3 regions of the Mesobacillus sp. AQ2 genome follow, and region 1 is predicted to be linked to each of the others. Evidence: riboswitches for the same ligand, from Rfam matches in the RefSeq annotation. Region 1 holds a riboswitch; each other region holds the start of a gene.
What was found. A riboswitch is a leader RNA that binds a small molecule or an ion and turns the genes downstream of it on or off. The one in region 1 is predicted to bind S-adenosylmethionine.
Positions count from the first base shown of each region.

Region 2: another riboswitch for S-adenosylmethionine. It lies ahead of QNH36_RS10505 (LLM class flavin-dependent oxidoreductase); the one in region 1 lies ahead of QNH36_RS04675 (trans-sulfuration enzyme family protein).
Region 3: another riboswitch for S-adenosylmethionine. It lies ahead of metK (methionine adenosyltransferase); the one in region 1 lies ahead of QNH36_RS04675 (trans-sulfuration enzyme family protein).

Region 1 covers NZ_CP126080.1:942,804-950,659, forward strand. The annotation lists gene QNH36_RS04650 (DEAD/DEAH box helicase) at 1-10, shown strand, start outside; gene QNH36_RS04655 (amidase family protein) at 125-1,606, shown strand; gene QNH36_RS04660 (hypothetical protein) at 1,631-1,765, shown strand; gene QNH36_RS04665 (YitT family protein) at 1,960-2,826, opposite strand; gene QNH36_RS04670 (CBS domain-containing protein) at 3,002-4,285, shown strand; SAM riboswitch class I at 4,374-4,476, shown strand; gene QNH36_RS04675 (trans-sulfuration enzyme family protein) at 4,545-5,690, shown strand; gene QNH36_RS04680 (methyl-accepting chemotaxis protein) at 5,781-7,076, shown strand; gene QNH36_RS04685 (YflT domain-containing protein) at 7,154-7,726, shown strand.
Region 2 covers NZ_CP126080.1:2,104,818-2,112,673, forward strand. The annotation lists gene QNH36_RS10495 (YjiH family protein) at 1-1,013, shown strand, start outside; gene QNH36_RS10500 (LL-diaminopimelate aminotransferase) at 1,173-2,354, shown strand; SAM riboswitch class I at 2,437-2,541, shown strand; gene QNH36_RS10505 (LLM class flavin-dependent oxidoreductase) at 2,684-3,733, shown strand; gene QNH36_RS10510 (ATP-grasp domain-containing protein) at 3,764-4,723, shown strand; gene QNH36_RS10515 (pentapeptide repeat-containing protein) at 4,826-5,638, shown strand; gene QNH36_RS10520 (vWA domain-containing protein) at 6,123-7,541, opposite strand; gene QNH36_RS10525 (cysteine hydrolase family protein) at 7,702-7,856, shown strand, end outside.
Region 3 covers NZ_CP126080.1:3,740,418-3,748,273, forward strand. The annotation lists gene QNH36_RS18810 (C39 family peptidase) at 1-486, shown strand, start outside; gene asnB (asparagine synthase (glutamine-hydrolyzing)) at 490-2,385, opposite strand; gene metK (methionine adenosyltransferase) at 2,640-3,842, opposite strand; SAM riboswitch class I at 4,129-4,269, opposite strand; gene pckA (phosphoenolpyruvate carboxykinase (ATP)) at 5,133-6,722, shown strand; gene QNH36_RS18830 (DUF2584 domain-containing protein) at 7,090-7,332, opposite strand; gene QNH36_RS18835 (alpha/beta hydrolase family protein) at 7,375-7,856, opposite strand, start outside.

The sequences.
Region 1 (7,856 bases):
TCCAGAATAAGGGAATTCAAAAGCTATAGGCCGGTCCTATAGCTTTTTTCTATAAATAAAGGGATTTTTGTGAAATTTAAAGAATATATATTCCGAAGTTTATTATTGGAAGGAACTGTTGAACATGAAAAATCCACGTTTACATACATTGATGGAAGAATGGCTCCCGGAAGTGACAATCGATGACATGCAGGGGAAAATGGAGAGCGGCGAGCTGACTTCACATGATCTTGTGCTGATGTATCAGGCAAGGATCGCTGCTTTTGATAGAACAATCAAATCGGTGCTTGAATTGAATCCAGATGCTCTGCATATCGCGGCTGCACTGGATGCTGAGCGAAAACAAAAGGGTCCGAGAAGTCCGCTGCACGGTATCCCGATCATGGTAAAAGACAATATCGATACTGGCGATAAAATGCATACAAGCGCCGGGTCGCTGGCCTTGAAGGATTCCATCGCCTTGAAGGATTCGTTTGTTGCATCCAAGCTCAGGGAAGCCGGCGCAGTCATCCTCGGAAAAACAAATATGACCGAGTGGGCCAATTTCATGGCAAATGGCATGAAAGGCGGCTACAGTTCACGCGGGGGGCAGGTACTGAATCCTTATGGCCCCGGCAAGTTCGAGGTCGGTGGCTCAAGCGCAGGATCTGGAGCGTCGATTGCAGCGAATCTGGCGGCGGCTGCGGTTGGTACGGAAACGGATGGCTCGATTTTAAACCCCTCCTCACAGAATTCCCTGGTTGGCATCAAGCCAACAGTCGGACTGGTCAGCCGCAGCGGCATCATCCCGATTGCCCACACCCAGGACACGGCAGGGCCGATGGCGAGAACCGTCAAGGATGCAGTGTATCTTTTAGAAGCGATTGCCGGGCAGGATCCGCAAGACCAGGCAACAATGGTAAGTTTAGTTGAATTCAACCATGACTCTCTTTTCGATAAAAAAGCATTAAAAGGCACAAAGATTGCAGTTGCCAGGGAAGAGTATATTGGTAAATGGACTAAGGAACAGGAACAAATTTTTCAAAAAGCGCTTGAAAAATTGGAGGAACTTGGCGCTGAGGTTATTGAAGCTGCAATCCCAGCAGCAAAAGCGAAGTGGGGACACAATGTTTTAAGCTATGAATTCAAGGCTGATCTGAATGCTTATTTAAAGGGACTGAATATCCCAATCAAGACGCTCGCGGATGTCATTGCCTTTAATTATGAGCATGGTGAGAAAACGTTGAAGTACGGCCAGGAAGTGCTGCTGGAATCAGAAGCCACAAGCGGTACTTTAACGGAGGCAGAGTACCTCGAAGAACTCGAGTACAATCTGTATATGGCCAGGGAACAGGGAATTGACTATGCCCTGAAGGAATACGGAGCAGATGTGGTGCTTTTCCCTATGGACGGCTCGACGATCGGCTCTAAGGCGGGCTATCCGTCGGTTACGGTACCAACTGATTACACGGAAGAAGGAGAACCGGTGGGAATTACTTTCACGGGCACAGCCTTCAGCGAGCCGCTGCTGATCAAGCTTGCCTATGCCTACGAACAGGCAACCAGGGTCCGCCGTGCACCCGAACTTGGAATAAACGCCAGCGAAAAAATCCATACTACACCTTGAATCCATTAAAAGGAGCGAAGAAGCATGGGTAAGCAAAAGCTAGGCAACGGAAACGCCCAGCGTAACAACAATAAGAAAAAAGGCAATAACACACCAGAAGAGCTAGTCGAGTTTACAACCGGCCAGAAAGAGAAAAAATTCAATAATCCGATTGATTAACAGTAAAATGCCCCTGCAATTTCCTCTCAGGGGCATTTTTTATATCAGGATTGAGCTCTTTTAGAAATTTTATTGGCGAAAAAATAAATAATTCGACCACTTTTGGAGTTAATTCGACCACATTTTAAAATAATTTGGCGGATTTTTAATTTATTCGACCACATTCATGGATTATTCGACCAAGTCTGCATTTTTTAATGCCCGCTGCCCTTATCAAAATTACTCCCCGATACGTCGGCTACATTCTCGATTGCGACGAGCGCGTTCGGATCGATATCATCAACCACCGAGCGCAGGGTGGACAATTCAATCCGGCTGACGATCGTATAGATGATTTTCTTTGGTTCGCTTGAAAAAACGCCCTGGCCCTGGATATAGGTCATGCCGCGTCCTAATTGCTTCAGAAGGGCTTCGGCGATTTCTTCCGGGACATCGGAAATGATTGTGACCGATTTTAACTCTTCCATACCCTCAACGACGACGTCAATCATCTTAAAGGCGATAAAATAGGTGATGATCGAGTACATGGCTGTTTCCCAACTGAACACGAGCAAGGCGGCCAAAAGGAAGATGAACAAGTTCATGATCATGACGATCTGCCCAACGGACACAGTGCGCTTCTTGCTGACAAGGATTGCGATGATTTCGGTGCCGTCAAGCGCCCCGCCAGCGCGGATGACGAGGCCGACGCCGGTTCCGAGGATGACGGCACCGATGATGGTGGCCAAAAATAAATCATCCGTCACCCGGTCGAAGTGATGGAAATACGCTGTCGTTACGGATAAAATAATGACACCGTACAGCGTCCGAAGCGTGAATTTCATACCCATCCTCTTGTATCCGATATAAAGGAAAGGCAGATTGAACAGGATCAGGAAAATACTCATCGAGACGTTGGTCAATTCCGCTGCGATAATCGAAAGGCCGATGACACCTCCGTCAAGGATGGCGTTGGGGACGAGGAACATATCAAGCCCGAATGCAGCGATAATCGCCCCGATTGTAATTGTCACAAGCTGTGTGACCTCTTTTATGACTCTTTTTTTCTTTGTTGCTGCCACTAAATATCAAACCCTTTTCTATAAAAATCTACTTTCTAATTGCATTGTATGTACTATACTTATTGTATCAAACTTAAAAGTCATCTGGAAATTCTACATTATATATCCATGATTAGTAAATGCGTGTTTTGGGGTAATGAGTAGGGAAGTGATTCGAAACAACGGAGGGACCATTTTGGCTAACGAAATTCAGGTTAAACATAGATCCAATAAGCAACAGACAACGTCGAAAAAAAGGAAAAATCAACACAATAGAAACAAGAATAAGAAAACCGGCAACAATTCATATCTTCGAACCAATCCAAGACCGGCAGTTGACGATAACCGCCTCAAGCGTGCCGAAGAGAACGTTGACGATCTGCCGAAAAAAGATTCCAGCAAAATAACAAAGCAGGATAGAAGCAAAGTAATCGATCAGAATAATGGTAAACCATCAAAAAAGAGAAACAGCAAAATAACGACTCAAGATAACACTAAAACAACAAAACAGAACAACGGCAAAGCAACTACCCAAGATAACGCTAAAACAACAAAACAGAACAACGGCAAAGCAGCAACTCAAGAAAACGGTAAAACAACGGATCAAAACAACAGCAAAAAAACAAAAAGTAACGCTAAAACAATGAATCAGAACAGCACAAATGGAACAAATCAAAGCAGTGACGAAGCAAAAAACCAAAACACAGGCAATGAAAAATCGCAAAAAGCTTCTGCTTCTCAGGCGTCTTCAGAAAATCAAGAGGTAAAGCATAAAGAACAATCCGGCAAGTTTGAAACGGCTTTTAACCGGATCCATAAAGCGCTGAAGGAAATGGTGAAGGGGACGGACAGCGATGCGTTTGTCGAGCTGCTGTACTCTGGCTATAAGAATCATTCATTGGTCCGCAAGTATAAAAGTGAGCTGCATCAGTTTGCCAAGCTGCGGAATGCGATTGTCCATGAACGGGTGAATGCGGATTATTATATTGCCGAGCCGCATATCGAGGTAGTCGAGCGGATTGAGGAAATCGCGAAGGAGTTCGAGAAGCCGCAGACGGCATTATCAATCGCGACCAGTCCTGTGTTTTATTATTATGAGGATGCTTATCTAAAAGATGTGCTTAAGGTCATCAACAAGTTTGATTTTACGAGATTCCCGGTCTATGACAAGGATGATAAATATGTTGCACTGCTGACTTCAACAGAGATCATCCAGTGGATGGCGAAGCATTTTTCCGACAGTGTCGTTCACTTTGAAGATGTGCGGGTGAAAGAATTGCTGACCAAGGGGAAAAATTATTTCGTGACGTTTGTGGATGAGGAAGCATCTTTATACCATATTGAGGAATTATTCGAGCGTTACCATACGAGGGGCAAGAAGCTCCAGGCGGTCATTATCACGGAAACAGGCGACCGCCACGGAAAGCCAATCGGTGTCATCACACCATGGGATTTGCTTGACAGTGATCCAGAAGATTGACTTCACAAATCTTTAGAAAATCGTTCATTGACGAATTTACAGCGATATTGATATACTTCTGCTAATATTAATTATTTTAAATCAATAACTCTTATCCAGAGCGGCGGAGGGACAGGCCCTGCGAAGCCCGGCAACCTTCTTTTTTCATTGAAAGGTGCTAATTCCTGAAGAACGATTTCTGAAGATAAGAGAGGCTTAGCAATTGGAACCTCTCCTTATTTGGAGAGGTTTTTATATTTTTTAAAAGCAGGTGGATGAAATGACGAACAACAGATTTGAAACGGAAGTGCTTCACTCTGTACATACTAAGCAGCAGGGTATTAAAAGCAAGGCAACACCGATTTACCAGACGTCGGCTTTTACCTTCAATGATCTTGATGAATTGGAGGGTTTTTATCAGGGTGAGGGCAATTATTTGTACTCCAGGGTCGGCAATCCGAATACGGATGAACTCGGGCAAGCGGTAGCGGCTCTTGAGCATGCAGAGGATGGTGTGGCGGCTTCATCTGGATTGGCTGCAATTTTGGCAGGTGTCCTGGCAGTTGTGAAGAGTGGGGACCATATTGTTGCGGCGGACGATGTGTATGGAGGTAGCTTCCATATGCTAAAAGCAGAGCTTGAGCGCTTCGGGATTGAAACAACGTTCGTGCCGTTCTCGGATTTGGGCAATGTCACAAACGCCATCAAGCATAATACAAAGCTTCTATACACAGAGTCGATCACGAATCCGCTGCTTCGCGTTGAAAAGCTGGATGAAGTCATCGAGCTGGCAAAGATTAAAAAACTCGTTGTATTAGTTGATAATACGTTTGCCACTCCGCTCCATGTGCGTCCATATGAAGGCGGTGCCGATCTGGTTGTCCACAGTGCGACAAAATATATTGGCGGGCATAGCGATGTCACTTCAGGCGTCATTGTTGGCAGGAAAGAACTGATTGCCGAAGCACGCGCGAGAATCGTCAACCTTGGGGCGAATCTGAGTCCATTTGAAGCGTGGCTGACCTGCAGAGGCTTGAAGACGCTTGCCTTGAGAATGAAAGCACAATCGGAGAATGCCAGATTGCTTGCCGAATGTCTTCGTGAAAATAAGAATATCGCAAAGGTATACTATCCATTCGCAGAAGCTGAACAAGGATTTGGGGCTATCGTATCAATTGAGCTGGCGGAGCATGTGGATCCTGCCCAGTTTTTCAAATCGCTTGGCTGGGTAAAAATCGTTCCGACACTTGCGGGCGTCGAAACCACCGTCTCCCATCCGCTGAAAACCTCCCATCGCGCACTCCCTCCTGAGGCGCAGGAAGAACTTGGCATCACTTATCGTCTGGTGAGGATTTCGGTCGGAATTGAGCACGGAGAGGATATCGTTTCACAATTTGAAGCTGCGCTGGCTAAAGCTGTTGAATAGGATGGAAAATTTTCTGGAAATGCCGATATTATGATAGAAAGATCATTCATCCCCAGTGTTCGCGCTGGGGATTTTACAGGAGTGGATAGTATGCGGGACCTTTCGTTGAAAACAAAGGTGTTTGCTTTTTTTGGCTTGTTATTCTTTGCTTATGCCATTTCGACGTTATACAATTTTTACTTGCTGAATTCATTCAAAGTAGACTCTGATCCAGCCGAACTGGTATCCAGGAGTATGTATTCGACAGCCATTGCGGGTTCACTAATTTCAATAGGGTGCCTTGTTTTCATCATTATTTTATTCAAAAGGGTATTCAAGCCCATCGATCGCCTCACACAAGCGACACAGAGAATTGTTCAGGGTGATCTGGCGGTGGAACTGGCAAGTGATTCAAGTGACGAGATTGGGAAGCTGACCTCCCATTTTGATGCGATGATCAGTCAATTAAGGCTGCTCGTAGCCCAATGCCAGGACAATACCCGGGTTTTGCACGACTCTGCAAGAAAGCTATTCGAGAATTCACAGGTCCATGAAAATGAAAGCGAGAGAATAAAAGCTTCCATTCTTCAAGTCTCTGCAGGTGCTGAACAGCAGCAGGGCCATTCGGCAGTGCTGAGTGATATTGTTGATAATATGGTGCAAAGAATCAGCGAGATTGCTGAACTATCGAATCGGATTGAAACAATGTCCACGACCAATGCTGTTAAAAGTGAACAAGGCCAGACGTTCATCAGTGAAACGAGCACACAGGTGGGACGGATGGATCAGATTACGAGGCAGGCTGCCAGGGATGCTGAATCACTGGCTGAAAAGACGAATAAAATCGAAGAGATCGTCAGTATCATTTCTGGAATTGCCAACCAAACAAATCTGCTGGCATTAAACGCGGCAATCGAAGCTGCACGCGCAGGGGAACAAGGGAAGGGTTTTGCTGTCGTAGCCGGTGAAGTGCGATTATTGGCAGAGCAATCGCTGCATGCATCCCGGCAAATCCAGGATACAATCGAGGTTGTCCGCAGTGACATTAAACAGATGGTGGATGTCATGTCTGGCGGAAGCATGGAAGTACAAAAGGGCAGCAAGTTATTCGGTAATGTTGAAATGCAATATAATGAGATGCGGGATGGGATTCTGTCCATCCAGAAGGAAATTGGCACCATCAGCCAGTACACTGCAGATTTGAATCAGCAGACAGATAAATTGTTGACGATGAATAATGAAACGAATGTCATTTTACAAACAAATGCAGCCGGGATTGCCGAAATGGCAGCAGGGTTTGAGAATCAGGGAGAGACGGTCAGGGAATTGACCTTGACGGCTGAGAACCTGACACAAGTTTCTTCGGTCTTGAACAAGACCGTATCCGTCTATACACACAGTCAATAATCCTTCGACATCAGGTTTACACATCCTGTATGCGGGTATCTTTAAAAAGGACTACTCGTCTAAAGGAGGCTTTTAATATGTTTGAACATGAAAAACATCTTGTTGGAGTATATGATAACGAGCAAGACGCAATCCAGGCCGTAGAGGACCTGAAAAGGCAAGGGTACAATACCGATGATATCTCTGTTATTAGTAAAAACGACGATGAGATTGATCACGTCAACGAAGCAACCGGTACAAAGACTGAGGAAGGTCTTGCTGCAGGTGCGGCAACAGGCGGTATATTAGGCGGCCTTACAGGATTACTGGCAGGCATCGGAGCCCTAGCGATTCCTGGAATCGGCCCAATCGTAGCTGCAGGCCCGATTGCTGCGACACTTACTGGTGCTGCAGTAGGCGCAGGTGCCGGCGGATTGGCCGGAGCATTAATCGGAATGGGTATTCCGGAAGATGAAGCAGAACGTTACGAAGGCTATGTAAAAGAAGGCAAAATCCTTGTAGTCGTCGAGCGTGAAGAGAACAGAGTCGGCCTGAATGATGGTACAACAACCACTGGTTTGGATGGAACAAGAACGACCAACCCGGTTGATGCACCTCTAACATCGGACAACCCGGCTAACACTCGTTTTGACAACACACGTGATTTTTAATCGATAGAAAAGGCTGCCATTGGCAGCTTTTTTTACTGTCTCTGAAAATGACAATTTACGATTCCGCGATGCCCTTTTCCCTGTTTCAAACGGCAAAAGCTGGCTGCATCAATTTAGCAGCCAGCTTTTG
Region 2 (7,856 bases), 1.2 Mb from region 1:
TGATGTTGACAGATGTTGGGCCAGCATGGCTATTTGAACCTGGGATGGGACCTTTCCTATATGAAAAGCTGGTTATTCCGGTTGGAGTCCTGGTTCCGATTGGTTCCGTTTTTTTGGCATTGCTTGTCGGCTATGGCCTGCTTGAATTTTTTGGTGTCCTTCTGCAGCCAATCATGCGGCCAGTCTGGAAGACTCCTGGAAGAGCTGCGATTGATGCAGTTGCATCCTTTGTTGGAAGCTATTCAATCGGACTGCTCATTACTAACCGGGTGTTCAAGGAAGGCAAGTATACGATCAAAGAAGCAACCATTATTGCGACCGGCTTTTCTACCGTATCTGCCACGTTCATGATTGTAGTCGCAAAAACGCTGGGATTAATGGAAGTATGGAATACGTATTTCTGGACGACACTTTTCGTTACATTTATTGTAACCGCCATCACAGTCAGGTTGCGTCCATTAAGGACGATGAGTGACGAATACTATGAGGGAAAAGGTGTTCCAGAGGAACCAGTGACGGAGAACCGTCTCAAAACAGCATGGGGAGAAGCTATGCTCGCAGCGAACAAAGCACCCTCCCTGGGGAAAAATATACTGGATAACTTGCGCGATGGAATGATCATGACAATGGGGATTTTGCCGTCCATTCTATCTGTAGGTCTGTTGGGTCTTGTTTTAGCAGAGTTTACTCCTGTATTCGATTTGATTGGCTATATTTTCTACCCATTCACATTGATACTCCAGATTCCTGAACCCATGCTGGCAGCCAAGGCATCTGCTATTGAAATCGCCGAAATGTTCCTGCCTGCCATGCTTGTAACAGAGGCGCCAATGGTAACAAAGTTTGTCATCGGCGTAGTTTCAGTTTCAGCCATAGTCTTTTTCTCAGCACTGATTCCAAGCATAATGTCTACAGAAATTCCAATCAGCCTGAGAAAATTGGTGGTCATTTGGATTCAGAGAACAATCCTTACACTTATCATTGTAGCGCCGATCGCACACCTTTTATTCTAATAAGGAACTTATTCTATGAGCTGCAAAGCAGCTCATTTTTTATTTTTTTATAGAACTGATAAAGTGAAACTGCTATAATCGATTTTATATTTAAAAAATTCAGAGGAATCAACTTCCATGAGAACAACATGAATCATTGAACAGTAAAGGGGAATGTCCATGAATATTTACGGATCAGAAAAGATCAGAAAAATGACTTCGAGCATTTTTCAGGAAGTAGTAGACAGGAAGCAGATGGCATTGTTGAATGGCAAGGATGTCATTGACTTAAGCATTGGCAGCCCGGATTTCCAGCCGCCGGCATTTGTGATGGAAACACTGGCGAAATATTCAATGGATCCCGGTAAATATGGATACACATTAAAGGGCATCGCCGAGTTTAATGAAGCAGTAAAATATTTTTACAGCCAGCGGTATTCTGTCGAGCTTGATGAAAAAACAGAAGTATTGCAGTTGATGGGTTCACAGGATGGACTTGCGCATTTGGCGACTGCCATAGTTGACCCGGGTGATTATGTACTGGTCCCAGATCCAGGGTATCCAATCTACGAAGCTAGCGTTACGATTGCTGGAGGGGAAATTTATCCTATGCCGCTGTTGGAGGAAAATAAATTTCTTCCTCAGTTAAATGAGATTCCAGAGGAAGTATTACAGAAAACAAAAATGATGATATTGAGCTATCCGGGAAATCCTGTCACTGCACTTGCTGACAGAGTCTTCTTTGAAGAGGTAGTTGAATTTGCAGGGGTACATAATATTCTAGTTGTCCATGATTTTGCATATTCTGAATTGATTTATGACGGAAATCCTCAGATTAGTTTCCTTTCGGTACCAGGGGCTAAGGAAGTTGGCATTGAGTTCAATTCGCTTTCAAAGACCTTCAATATGGCTGGCTGCCGTATTGGATACGTCGCAGGCAATTCGCAGGTCATCAATCTTCTGGCATCCTTCAAGTCACATATTGATTATGGAGTATTCTATCCTATCCAAAAGGCAGCAATCGCTGCTTTGACTTCTGACTATTCGTTTCTTGGCGATCAGCTAAAACTGTATGAGGCACGACGGGATGCTTTAGTATCCGGTTTCAGGAACAGCGGATGGCAGGTAGCCAATTCTCCGGCAACGATGTTTGTCTGGGCTAAAATCCCTGATGGATGGAAGTCTCGCGAGTTTGCCTTCAAGTTGATTGAAGAGGAAGGGATTGTTGTGGTTCCGGGTGACGCCTTTGGGCAGCAGGGAGAAGGCTATGTCAGAATAGCTATGGTACAGCCTCCAGAAAGACTGGAAGAAGCTGCACAGCGTGTGAATAAGTTTTTGCTGGGGTTTCCGGTAGGAAGTTAAAACTTATTTCGAGAAACGAATTGACATTTAAACAAATTTAGAATATTATCACTTTAATGAATTAAAACTTAATAAGAATGTCTTCTTATCAAGAGAGGTGGAGGGATAGGCCCTGCGAAACCTCGGCAACAGGTTCTCAATGAATACTGTGCCAATTCCTGCAGACAATTTGTCTGAAAGATGAGAAGGGAGTATAAAATGGCTCTCTTCTTTTTGAAGGGAGCTTTTTGTTTTAGGAGGCTATTAATTGGTCTCCAAGTTTTTGGTTTAAATACCGACTTAACAGGTTGGTAAAGTAGAGATTGTGATTGGGCAGAGGAGAGAGAAGTATGAAGTATGGATTTTGGCTGCCGATTTTTGGCGGATGGTTAAGAAATGTTGAGAATGAACAAATGCCAGCAACTTTTGATTATGCAAAGAAAGTGATCCAGTCAGCAGAAAAATGGGGATATTCCACTACATTAATTGCCGAACTTTATTTGAATGATATAAAAGGTCCTGAGCATGACTCACTTGAAGCGTGGACAACCGCTGCTGCTCTGGCATCAGTAACCGAAAAAATCGAAATCATGTCGGCGGTGAGGCCGGGATTCCATAACCCGGCAGTTACGGCAAAAATGGCAGCGAACATTGACCAGATCAGCAATGGCCGCTTTACTCTGAATGTCGTTTCAGCGTGGTGGGAGGAAGAAGCACGCCAGTACGGCGATATTTTTACCGAGCATGATGAGCGGTATGACCGGACGCACGAATTCATTGATGTACTGAAAGGGCTTTGGAGTGAACAGAACTTTTCATATGAAGGCAAGTACTATCAACTAAAGGATACGAAGCTGTTTCCTAAACCAGTTCAGCGTCCAAATCCGATCTTATATGCCGGCGGAGAAAGTCTGAAGGGAAAGCAAACCATTGTCGAGAACTGCGATGCATATGTCATGCATGGCGGAACGGTTGAAGAGATTGAACAGAAAATTGCAGAGATGAAAAATCTAAGGGCCGCTACATCAAATCCTGAACTGTCAGAGTTCGGCATGGCCGCTTACGTTATTTGCCGGGACACCGAGGCTGAAGCATTCGCGGAGTTGGAACGAATTACTTCTGTAAAAGAATCCAGTGCCTATGCCGGGTTCAAGGACTTCACCAGCAAATCACAGCTGGAGCAGCAAATCCAGCTTCAGGATTATTCGGTGTCAAACCGAGGATTGCGCCCTAATTTGGTAGGTACACCTGACCAAATTGCCGAGCGGATTTTACAGTATGAAGAAGCAGGTTTGGGATTGCTCCTGCTGCAATTCTCGCCACAACTGGAAGAGATGGAGAGATTCGCGAAACAGGTCATGCCGCTTGTGGAGGTAAAAAGAAAGCAGCTGACAGTTTGATAGATAAATAAACTTAAGGAGATGAAGATCATGAGCGAAGTTTATATCATCCATGAAAACAGTGAATGGACTGTCCATTTAACAAAACGCCTGGAGGAGCTGGGAATACCTTTTGAAGAGTGGCATCTGGATGAAGGGCTGCTTGATTTGTCAAAGGAGCCTCCAGAGGGGATCTTTTACAGCAGAATGAGTGCTTCTTCCCATACAAGAGGACATCGGTTCGCACCTGAATATTCCGCTCAGGTTTTAGCCTGGCTGGAGGCACATGGCCGGAAGGTGTACAACGGATCAAGGGCACTTGAACTGGAAGTCAGCAAAGTGAAGCAATACCTTGAGCTGAACAAGCATGGGGTAACGACTCCGCGTACTATCGCCACCGTTGGAAAGCAGCAGCTGCTGGAAGCGGCAAAACCATTTGAGGGAAGAGCCTTTATCACGAAGCACAATCGAGCTGGAAAAGGGCTTGGCGTGCAGTTGTTTCAATCTATTGAAGCACTTAAGGCATATGTGGAGGGCCCGTCGTTTGAGGAACCTGTTGATGGAATAACACTGATTCAGGAATATATCCAGTCTCCTGAAAGTTATATCACTCGCTGTGAGTTTGTCGGCGGAGAATTTGTTTACGCAGTAAAAGTTGATACATCAGAAGGATTTGAATTATGCCCGGCAGATGCCTGCCAGATCGGCGACCTGTTCTGCCCTGTAGGGGAAGAAGTAGAGGAAAAGCCGAAATTCCAAGTGATTGAAGGCTTTAAAGATCCCGTTATTGAAAAATATAAGAGAGTATTAGAATCAAATAATATTCAAGTAGCCGGAATTGAATTTATCAGAAATGAGACTGGTGAAATTTTTACTTACGATATTAATACAAATACGAATTACAATTCAGACGCAGAAGCAAGAGCAGGTAAATACGGAATGTTAGAGCTTGCAAAGTTTCTAGAATCACAACTGGTTGCGGAATATGGAGCAGTCGCAAAGACCCGTTAAACCTCTAAGCAGGGAAAATCTCTGCTCTTTTTTTATTTAAGGGATGATGAATTTATGTTAATCTAAATTTAACAACTTCTGGTAATGGAGACAATGAGAGAAATGACTAGCCAATTGATTAAAAATAATCTTAGAGCTGATTGTGAAAGCTGCTTTGGGTTATGCTGTGTGGCTCTGCCATATGCGAAATCCGCGGATTTTCCTGTTGATAAAGAAAGCGGGTCTCCTTGCAGGAATTTGCAGGCGGATTTCCGCTGTGGAATTCATGAAAAACTTAGGGATAAAGGTTACAAAGGATGTACCGTATACGAATGCTTTGGGGCTGGCCAGAAAGTTTCCCAGGTAACCTATAAAGGACTTGATTGGCGAAAACAGCCAGAGAAAGCGACGGAAATGTATGATGTTTTTCCAATCATGCAGCAGCTACATGAAATGCTTTGTTACCTGAATGAAGCAAAGGCATTGAAAGAGGCAAAATCACTTCGAATTAAGCTTAAGGATATTTATGACAAAATAGAGCAGATCACGAACTTGGATGCAGTTGAAATCCTCGCTTTGGAAATCCCCGTTTATCGAGCGGTTGTCAACGAACTGCTGTTACGTACAAGTGAATTGGTCCGAAGTAAAGTGAAAAACGGCAAAAAAATAAAACGCAAGAATCTGGTGGGAGCAAAGCTGAAGCGATCTGACCTCAAAGGCTCTGATTTTCGAGGGGCTTTGCTGATTGCTGCCGATCTCCAAGAAGCGGACCTAAGGTTGTGTGATTTTATCGGTGCAGACATGAGGGATGTAGATTTAAGTGGGGCCAATCTGGAAGGCAGTTTTTTCCTTACTCAGGCACAAATTAACTCGGCAAATGGAAATGATCGGACCAGGCTGCCTTCGTCTTTAAAAAGACCAAATCATTGGAGGTAATCGGATGTCAGCCATCATCATATTGATTGGCAGTATTTTTAGCGTGCTCTCCGTTGGGTATGGAGCAAAATTGTGGAATGACAAGAAATAGAATTACTAGCGAAAGGGCAGTTGCCGGGTTCTATAACAGCTCAGATAAATTTGAACCAGTAAAAGATCAGTAAATTAAAAACTCTTGCCCTGCAAGAGTTTTCGTTTATTTATATTTTGTATTCTGCTTTTTCCTTCGAGGTGAGCAATAAGAGGATTGTCCACTCAATGCAAAAAAGGGTGAAGCCTAATAGTAGATCCAGCATTTTCTCTCGCATTTCCACCAGCTCCTTGATGAGATTACAGCTAAAAAAGCCAGTCAAAAGGCGGGAAGCAGACATGAAAATGAGAAACAGATGAACAAAAGAAGGCTATTCTGTGAACAAGAAAAGTGGCCCTCAAATTGAGGGCCACTTGTAGTTAAGTCGGAAAAGGGTATATTCCAGCTTGTTGGTTACCAGGTATCGCCGCGCTCTTTCTTGAGTTCTTTCATTTTTGCCACCCATTCGTCGACTCTTTGCCTGATTTCTTTGCTTTTTGCATCTGCTTTTTCTCGATTGGCTTTGGACATGGAGTAATGAAGTTCCTTCATGGCTTCGCTTCGTTCAAATCCCCAATCCCGGAGTTCAGAATACTGTTCATCGGTGATCCAGTCATTTTCGGCCATGATGGCTGCTGCATCGATGATTCGGTGGGCTTCTTTTCTTCCAATGGTCCATAATTCTAGCGGATATTTTTCTGCAACTTTGTATTCCTCGACCATATCCCAGCCGTCAGGCGCCATCGTAAAGGCGAAGGCGAGGTCGAGCGTGGAAGGCAGCCATTCGTACTGGATTGTGTTTTTTAATTCTTCAGGATCTTCTGCTTTGAAATATTTACCGTTTCCGGCTTCAGCAACAGCTTTGAGTTGGTCTTCAGCTTTGCTGTCTACATCGAATCCAATGATGTTAACTGAATGATTTGCGTTATTCACCACAAGTTCCTTACTTGCCTGAACTGGGTCTCCATCGCATGTTTCCGCACCATCGCTGACGATATAGATGGTTATATTTCCTTCATCGCCAGCTGTCATCTCGGCAGCTTTTTCAATGGTTCCTGCGAGCGGAGTCCAGCCTTTGCTTTCAAATGAGTCGACGGCTCCATTGAAGTTTTCCTTCGAGTATTTCCCCATTGGAAAAACCTCTTCGATTCCAGAACAGGATACTTCTTTATCAGAATCAGAATCCGATCCCTGGTGCCCATAGACAACAAGGGAGACTTCTGCAGACTGGCCGATGGTTTTGGCAAAGCTTTTAACAGCATCCTTGGCGATATCCATCTTCACTCTGCCTCCTGACTGCTGCAGCATGCTAGAGCTTGCATCAAGAAGGATAATGGCTTTCTCTGCAGCTTTAGTTTCTTCTGGGCCCTCCGTCTTCTCAGGATCTGGTAAATAAGGCTCTTCAAAATAAGGCTCATATGCATCAGCTTTTTCAATTACCTGCTTATAATGTGGACTCGCAAGTAAGGAAATAAGGGCTTTTTTTATGGTTTCCAGGTCATCTGTTCCCTGAGCTAATTGATCGAGCTCATCAGGAAGCTTGTTTTTAAGTTCAGGCTCCAGCTCTGGAGTGTTGAAACCGATATCCTCGATATCCTTTTCATATGTAAGGTCATCCACCATTGTACCAGGCTTTAATTCCTTCAGGTTTTCCTCTGAAACTTCCAGACTGATATCCTTCAACTTTCCTGGCAGGTCCTGCTTTGCAGGTTCCTTTTTAACCTCCTCTTTCGGAGGAGTTTCTGCTACAACCTCTTCATCAGGTTCATCATTATTGCACGCTGTAAGAAAAAGCGAAATGATTAGTAAAAAAAAGAGCGAATGTCGTTTCAAGATAATCCTCCTTTTCGCCTTTCAATTGTGTATAAAAACACCTTCATAGAGTTTAACATGTTTTGCGGATAGATTTGAAGTAATTTCCATGGAGGACGAACATCTTGAGTAAAAAATACCGAAATGACAAAAAATGTGGAATGACTAAGGAGGGATGAGTATGAATTTGCTTGAATTGCCTGCATTGTTGATTTTGGATGTGCAGAAGGGCTTTGACGATCCTTATTGGGGAAAGCGGAACAACCAGGAAGCAGAGGGGAATATCGCAAGGCTATTAACTGAGTGGCGGAATAAAAATGGCCATATCATCTATAC
Region 3 (7,856 bases), 2.0 Mb from region 1:
ACACTCGCCAGCGAAGTCAGGAAAAACCCGGCTGAGTACCGCCTCGATAATGGAAAAGTCTTTTTTGGAGACCCGAATGAGGGCTTTGTCGGCAATATGTACACATACACAGAACCAGGGCTCGGAGTCTATCATAAACCAATTGCTGAACTGGCAGAAAAGTATCTTCCCGGCAAAATAAAAGATCTTACGGGCGCAGGATTCCAGGATATTAAATCGCACCTGTCAGATGGCAGGCCAGTTTGGGTGATCATTAACACCGAATACAAAAAGCTGGACGACAGCTTTTTCCAGACATGGTACACGCCTGGCGGGCCTGTTAAAATTACAACGAAGGAACATTCTGTCCTGATTACCGGGTATGATGAAAACTTCGTCTATTTCAATGATCCTTTATCAAATGAAAAAAATAAAAAAGCACCCATTAAGGATTTCGCAGAATCCTGGGTGCAGATGGGAAGGCAGGCCATCACCTACCTTCCCTAATTTTTAAGATTGTAATACTTTTTGAGCCTCATACTCCTTCTGGAAGGAGTATTTTTTTTCGACATACACATCATGCCACATCATGAACATCAGAACTGTCCAGATTTTACGGCTGTTATCCGCCTTGTTCTGGCAGTGTTCATCCAATAGTCTTAAAACGTAAGACTTATTGATAAGATGTTCTGTGTTGCTTTCCTTGATAATGTTCTTTGCCCACTCGTTCATTTCATTCTTAAGCCAGTGTCTGATTGGCACCGGGAAGCCGAGTTTCTTGCGGGTAAGCACGTGGTCAGGGACCACTCCTTCTGCCGCTTTTCGCAAAATATACTTCGTTGTATTATTCGCTGTCTTCAGGCTTGTCGGAATCTTTGAAGCTGTTTCAAAAACAACCTTATCCAGGAATGGTACGCGAAGCTCCAAAGAATGAGCCATCGTCATCTTATCTGCTTTCAATAAAATATCGCCGCGCATCCATGTGTGGATGTCGATGTATTGCATTGTATCAACCGGATCATAGCCTCTGCTTTCACGATATAAAGGCTTCGTGACATCCCTGTAATCGTACTGGCCGTTATAAACATGCAGCAGTTCGCTCTTCTCTTTTTCCGTGAACATCTTCGCGTTTCCGATATAACGCTCCTCCATTGGAGTCACGCCGCGCTCGATGAAGCTCTTGCCTCTCATACCCTCTGGCATCATTTTGGAAATGCCCTTAAGCATCGCCTTCCCTACTCCGGGAATTTTATTGAATACCTCGAGGTCTTGCGGTTCGCGGTAAATATTATAGCCCCCGAACAATTCATCGGCACCTTCACCGGAAAGGACTACCGTTACATGCTTCCTTGCCTCACGGGCAACGAAATACAAAGGTATGGCTGCCGGATCAGCAAGCGGGTCATCCATATGCCACATGATTTTAGGAAGTTCATCCATGTATTCCTGCGGGCTGATCACATAGCTGATATTTTCAACACCGAGTCGATCAGCCGTTTCCTTGGCGACGTCAATCTCGCTGAAGCCATTCTGTTCAAATCCGACAGAGAATGTTTTGATTCCAGGATGGTATTGCTTCGCAATCGACGCAATGATAGAAGAATCAATCCCGCCGGAAAGGAAAGAACCAACCGGCACATCACTGCGCATGTGGATTTTCACCGATTCGAACAGGACATCCCTGATCTCCTTCGTGAATTCATCCTCAGATTTTTGGATTGGCGAGAAGCTCGCTTTCCAATAACGCTTGATTTCCATAGGTGAACCGATTTTCTTTGTAAAATAATGCCCTGGCTCAAGCTTGTAGATGCCTTCAGACATTGTATTAGGTTCTGGGACAAATTGATAAGTTAAATAGTGCTGCAGTGCCTTATAATCAATCACATCATTCTGCAGCGCAAGCAAAATGCTTTTCTTTTCAGAACCGAAGAATGTGCGATTTTCATCTTCAAAATAGAAGAATGGCTTGATGCCGAAATGGTCACGTGCACCGTAAAGGACTTGTTCCTGCTTATCCCAGATGACAAATGCGAACATTCCGCGCAGCTTGTCTACAGCCTGCTCCTTAAGGTGGCTGTATAGGGCAATGATGACTTCAGTATCAGAGTGCGTTTCGAAAGTCAGTCCTTCTTCAATCAACTCTTCACGAAGTTCGAGATAGTTGTAGATTTCCCCGTTAAAAATGATCCAATAGCGTTCATTTTCATAAGTCAATGGCTGATGGCCAGCCTCAAGGTCGATGATGCTCAGACGGCGGAAGCCGAACTGGATATGCTCATCATAGAAATACCCATCATCATCAGGCCCGCGGTGGGTGATGATGTCATTCATATTTTTGAACAGCTGCTTATCATCGCTGCTGAATTCCTGTGCATTTTCATGTACACAACCGATAAAGCCACACATTATGTACTTCACCTTCTCCATTTCAGAAAAAATTTATTGTGATTTTCCAGTAATTTTACTTCCAAAAAACATACCATCTAATACTACCATTAAACGCAAAATTTTTGCAGTAAAATCTGAGGGAAATTTAAGGTAATACTTTATTTTACACCTTTTGGACCAGGTGCAAACCTTGAAAATATCTGGCGCTCCCTAATTAGACGGCAAATAATAAAGGGAGTTACATATTTCTATGCAACTCCCGTTGTTCCTTTTTATTTACCTTGAGCCTGAGTGCGGAGTGCCTCTGCCTTGTCTGTACGCTCCCATGGAAGGTCAACGTCAGAACGGCCGAAGTGTCCGTATGCAGCTGTCTGCTTGTAGATTGGCTTGCGCAGGTCAAGCATGTTGATGATTCCAGCTGGACGAAGGTCGAAGTTGTTTTCAACAACATCGATCAATACATCTTCGCTTACCTTGCCTGTTCCGAACGTATCGATTGAGATAGATACCGGACGGGCAACACCGATTGCGTAAGCAAGCTGAACTTCAACTTTTTCAGCAAGGCCTGCAGCGACGATGTTTTTCGCAACATAACGCGCAGCGTATGCAGCTGAACGGTCAACTTTTGTAGGATCCTTACCAGAGAATGCGCCTCCGCCGTGGCGAGCGTATCCGCCGTAAGTATCAACGATGATTTTGCGGCCAGTAAGACCTGCGTCACCCTGTGGTCCGCCGATTACGAAACGGCCAGTTGGGTTGATGAAGTATTTTGTGTTTTCATCGATCAGCTCTGCCGGTACGACAGGGTTGATGACATGTTCTTTAAGATTGCGCTGGATTTGCTCAAGCGAAACTTCAGGATGGTGCTGTGTTGAGATAACGATTGTGTCGATGCGGACTGGCTTGTCATTCTCATCGTATTCTACCGTTACCTGAGTTTTTCCGTCCGGACGAAGATATGGAAGGATTTCTTCCTTGCGCACTTCAGTCAGGCGGCGGGAAATTTTGTGCGCCAATGAAATCGGAAGCGGCATAAGCTCTTTCGTTTCATTACATGCAAAACCGAACATCAAGCCCTGGTCGCCAGCTCCGATTGCTTCGATTTCTGCATCGGACATTTGTCCTTCACGTGCTTCAAGAGCCTGGTCAACACCCATCGCGATGTCTGCAGACTGCTCGTCAATGGAAGTTAACACTGCGCAAGTTTCAGCGTCAAAGCCGTACTTCGCGCGAGTATAGCCAATTTCCTTGACAGTTTCACGTACGATTTTAGGAATATCTACGTATGTAGATGTTGTGATTTCGCCTGCAACTAGTACAAGGCCAGTTGTAACTGATGTTTCAGCAGCAACACGTGCGTTAGCATCTTTAGCAAGGATCGCATCCAAAATCGCGTCAGAAATCTGGTCGCAAATTTTATCCGGATGGCCTTCTGTTACTGATTCAGAAGTGAACAAACGGCGTTTGTTTGACATCTGAGTTCCTCCCTCATGTATAAAAATTGATCGAGGCTGTCCCAATACAAACCTCGGTTTGATACGGTACTCATTCCCTATGTAGTATGAAATAAACGCTGAGTTTTTATTAGAAAAATTTGTTTAAGATTCATGGTGAATTTCTTTTTTTCCTAATTTTCACCCACGGGAGCAATGACACCAAAGAAGGCAGTCCAGTTGCATTTCTATGCATCGGACAGAAAAAAGCAATATAAAAAACCTCTCCAATTGTGAGGAAAGGTTTTAGCTTTAACCGCGCCTTTCGCTCTTATCGTTCAAGGGCAATTCCCTTGCGTCAGGTTAGCACCTTTGCCCGGAAAAGATCAGCTGATTCTTAGGCTGTTTTTCTCGTTTGCAGGTTGCTGGGTTTCATTGGGCCTGTCCCTCCACCAGCTCGGGATAAGAGAGTATCCGTTCAAATCAAAATCATAACGAACCTGTCTGGCCATGTCAATCATTTTCTCGACAAAAATGTCGATTGTTGTTGAAACCATTTCTTTAAAATAGGCTCTGTTAAAGCCCAATGTTGTTTTTACACCTGTTGATTGTAGTGGAAGGCGCGTAGGCTCCTCCGAAAATGCTAGCGCATTTTCATCGTGCGTGGGCAGGTTCAGGGAAGTTTCTCAATGTCCTGCGGGCGCAGCTGGTTAGGTGAGACCCCGCAGGAGCAAAGCGACGAGGAGGCTCAGCGCCAGCCAAGAAGAATTTGGTCTTTGAAAAAGCTGGCACTTGAGCTTTTTCATAATTCTTCCCCCGCGGAAAGCGAAGCGCCTGGAACAAAAATCAACAGTCTTGTTTAACAGAGCCTTAAAATAAAAAGTTGTCAAACCAACCCATATTACTTGACTATATAAAGAAAGAATTATATAACGCAAGTTAGGTACAAGGTAATTTTTTCATCATTAGTATAGATTAATTGAAGCAATGTGTTATACTATTACCGAGATGTAAACACTTACAAATTATCATTCTTTCAAGAAAAGTGGAAGCGCCTTGACCTGCCGCGGCAAGCATTGGAGGCTGACCAGCGAAGTCGTTTTTTGTCTTCATTGGGCAGACCAAAATCGAAAAGTATAGCCGTCTGCCTAGAAACGCAGAAACTGGAGACTCCGGCAATGAAGCGTTTTTTGCTTCGGCGGGCGGAGTTGAAGTTTCGGAATTTCTAGGAGGCGACACTAGCCAAGCGACTCGAGCGGTCAGGCGCTGGAACTGGATTCTCGAAAGTTGATATACGTATTTTGAATCTATAAAAAAGGAAGGTATCCTCCGATGAACGTTGTAGGAATATCAAATGAACTTTCAGCATTATTAAAAGGAAGCAATGTACAGGTACAGCTATCTGTGCCCCAGCTTGTCGAAAAGGTCCTGAACCGCAACGAAGGGCTTTTGACATCAACTGGAGCAGTAAGAGCGACTACTGGTAAATATACTGGCCGTTCACCTAAAGATAAATTCATTGTCGAAGAAGAATCCGTGAAAGACAAAATTGACTGGGGCTCGGTCAATCAGCCGATCTCCGTGGAATCCTTCACGAAGCTATATAATAAGGTATTGAAGTTCCTTAAAGATAAAGAGGAAGTTTTCGTATTCAAGGGATTCGCCGGCGCGGATAAGAAATACCGCCTGCCAATCCAGGTCATCAATGAATATGCATGGCACAACCTGTTTGCCCATCAATTGTTCATCCGTCCGACTGAGGAAGAGCTTCCTGAGCATGAATCCGAGTTTACGGTCATTTCGGCTCCTACTTTCAAAGCAGATCCAGAGGTTGATGGAACAAACTCAGAAACATTCATCATTGTTTCCTTCGAACAGCGCGTCGTCTTGATCGGCGGAACGGAATATGCGGGCGAAATGAAGAAATCGATTTTCTCCGTGATGAACTATATACTTCCGGAAAATGGAATCCTTTCGATGCACTGCTCAGCGAATGTAGGCCGCGAAGGGGATGTAGCATTGTTCTTCGGACTATCTGGCACAGGCAAAACAACTTTATCTGCTGATAATAATCGCCGTTTGATCGGTGACGATGAGCATGGCTGGTCACCTAATGGTGTGTTCAACATCGAAGGCGGCTGCTATGCGAAATGCATCAACTTGTCCAAGGAAAAAGAACCGCAAATCTTTGATGCAATCCGCTTTGGATCTGTTCTTGAGAACGTCGTAGTCGATGACGAAACACGCGTGGCCGATTATGATGACGGCAGCCTGACAGAAAACACTCGTGCAGCCTATCCGATCCAGGCTATCGAAAACATCGTGGACCCAAGCATAGCGGGGCATCCAAACGCGATCGTATTCCTGACAGCTGACGCTTTCGGAGTCTTGCCTCCAATCGCCAGGCTGACAAAGGAACAAGCAATGTATCACTTCCTGAGCGGATACACTTCGAAGCTTGCTGGAACAGAACGCGGCATCACTTCACCACAGGCAACATTCTCAACATGCTTCGGTTCTCCATTCCTTCCGCTTGCTGCCACAAGGTACGCGGAAATGCTTGGTGAAAAAATCGATGAGCACAACGCAAAGGTATTCCTCGTGAATACAGGATGGACAGGCGGAGAGTATGGAACCGGCAGCCGCATGAAGCTGGCGTACACTCGCGCGATGGTCCAGGCAGCACTTGAAGGCGAACTGAACAACGTCGAAACCGCCAAAGACGAAATCTTTGGCCTCGATATCCCGCTGCACGTACCAGGTGTACCTGACGATGTCCTCCAGCCAGTCAAAACATGGAGTGACAAGGAAGCCTACTACGCAAAAGCAAACGAACTCGCAGACCAGTTCCGTGACAACTTCAAAAAGTTCACAAACGTACCGTCTGAAATCGAAGAAAAAGGCGGACCAACCGTTAAATAAGAATTTGAGTGAGGCCATCTCTGGAAAAGAGATGGCCTTTGATTTTATTATTTTGTTATTCATAAATGGATTCTTATATTGAGCAAAGCCACAATCCCGTTCCCTTGTAGGACAGGGCACCAATAAAGCCCTTTGCTGACCTAAATTCCCGTTCCATCCGAAAACAGGGCACCAATAAAACTCATTGGTGACCTAAAATCCCATTTCATCCGAAAACAGGGCACCAATAGAACCTATTGGTGCCCTAATATCCCGTCTCCTCAGAAAACAGGGCACCAATAAAGATGCACTTTGCATACTTGATTGTTTTTCTAACAGTTAGCACCAGCCCTTTTCAAAAAAAAACAGAGCACAGTATGTGCCCTGCTCAGTTTGTAGAGTTCAAGGAAACTAATTGATACGTAATGGTTGTTTCATTTTCTGTCCACTCGACCTTTGAAATGACTCCTGTTCCAGTCAGGTCGCCTTCGATCGTCTTTTTGACTTCTACTGGAATGTCAATTGGATAAAGCCTGTAGCCTTCCTTTTTCAAAGAGAAGAAGTTGTCTTCGAGCCTTTTTTCGCGGCCTTTTGTCACGATCATTGTATTCAACTCTAATGGCATCCCCATCATTTTTCGCTCCTATTCGCAAGTAACTTCAAATTCATTTTATCATTGTTGCGGCTGTGATTTCATCCAATTCGTTAAATCGCTGACCACTTTCCGGTTCATCACCGGTGGAAAATAGTGCGTATATTCATCAAAGTACCAGCTTTCGACCGGCATGTCCAACTCTTTTAACCGTTTCTCGATCCGATAGGAGTGTTCAACCGAGACATTGCGGTCATTTCGGCCGTGGATCAGCAGCACGGGTGCTTTAAGGTTTTCGATTTCGTATAAAGGCGTCCTGAATTTATATCGGTTCGGCACCTTTTTCGGCGATCCGCCAATTACCCTTTTCATCATCCTTCGCAAGTCTTTTCTTTCCACATAGGTTAAAAACATATCGGTCACGCCGCCCCAGGTGACAACTGAGGCTGTCTCCGGAAATTGAATGGCCGTCAGCAAAGCCATCAAACCTCCGCGGGAAAACCCAAAGACATGAACCCTTTCAACCCCTGGCAGTGATTGAAGCAGCCTAAAGCCGGCATAGG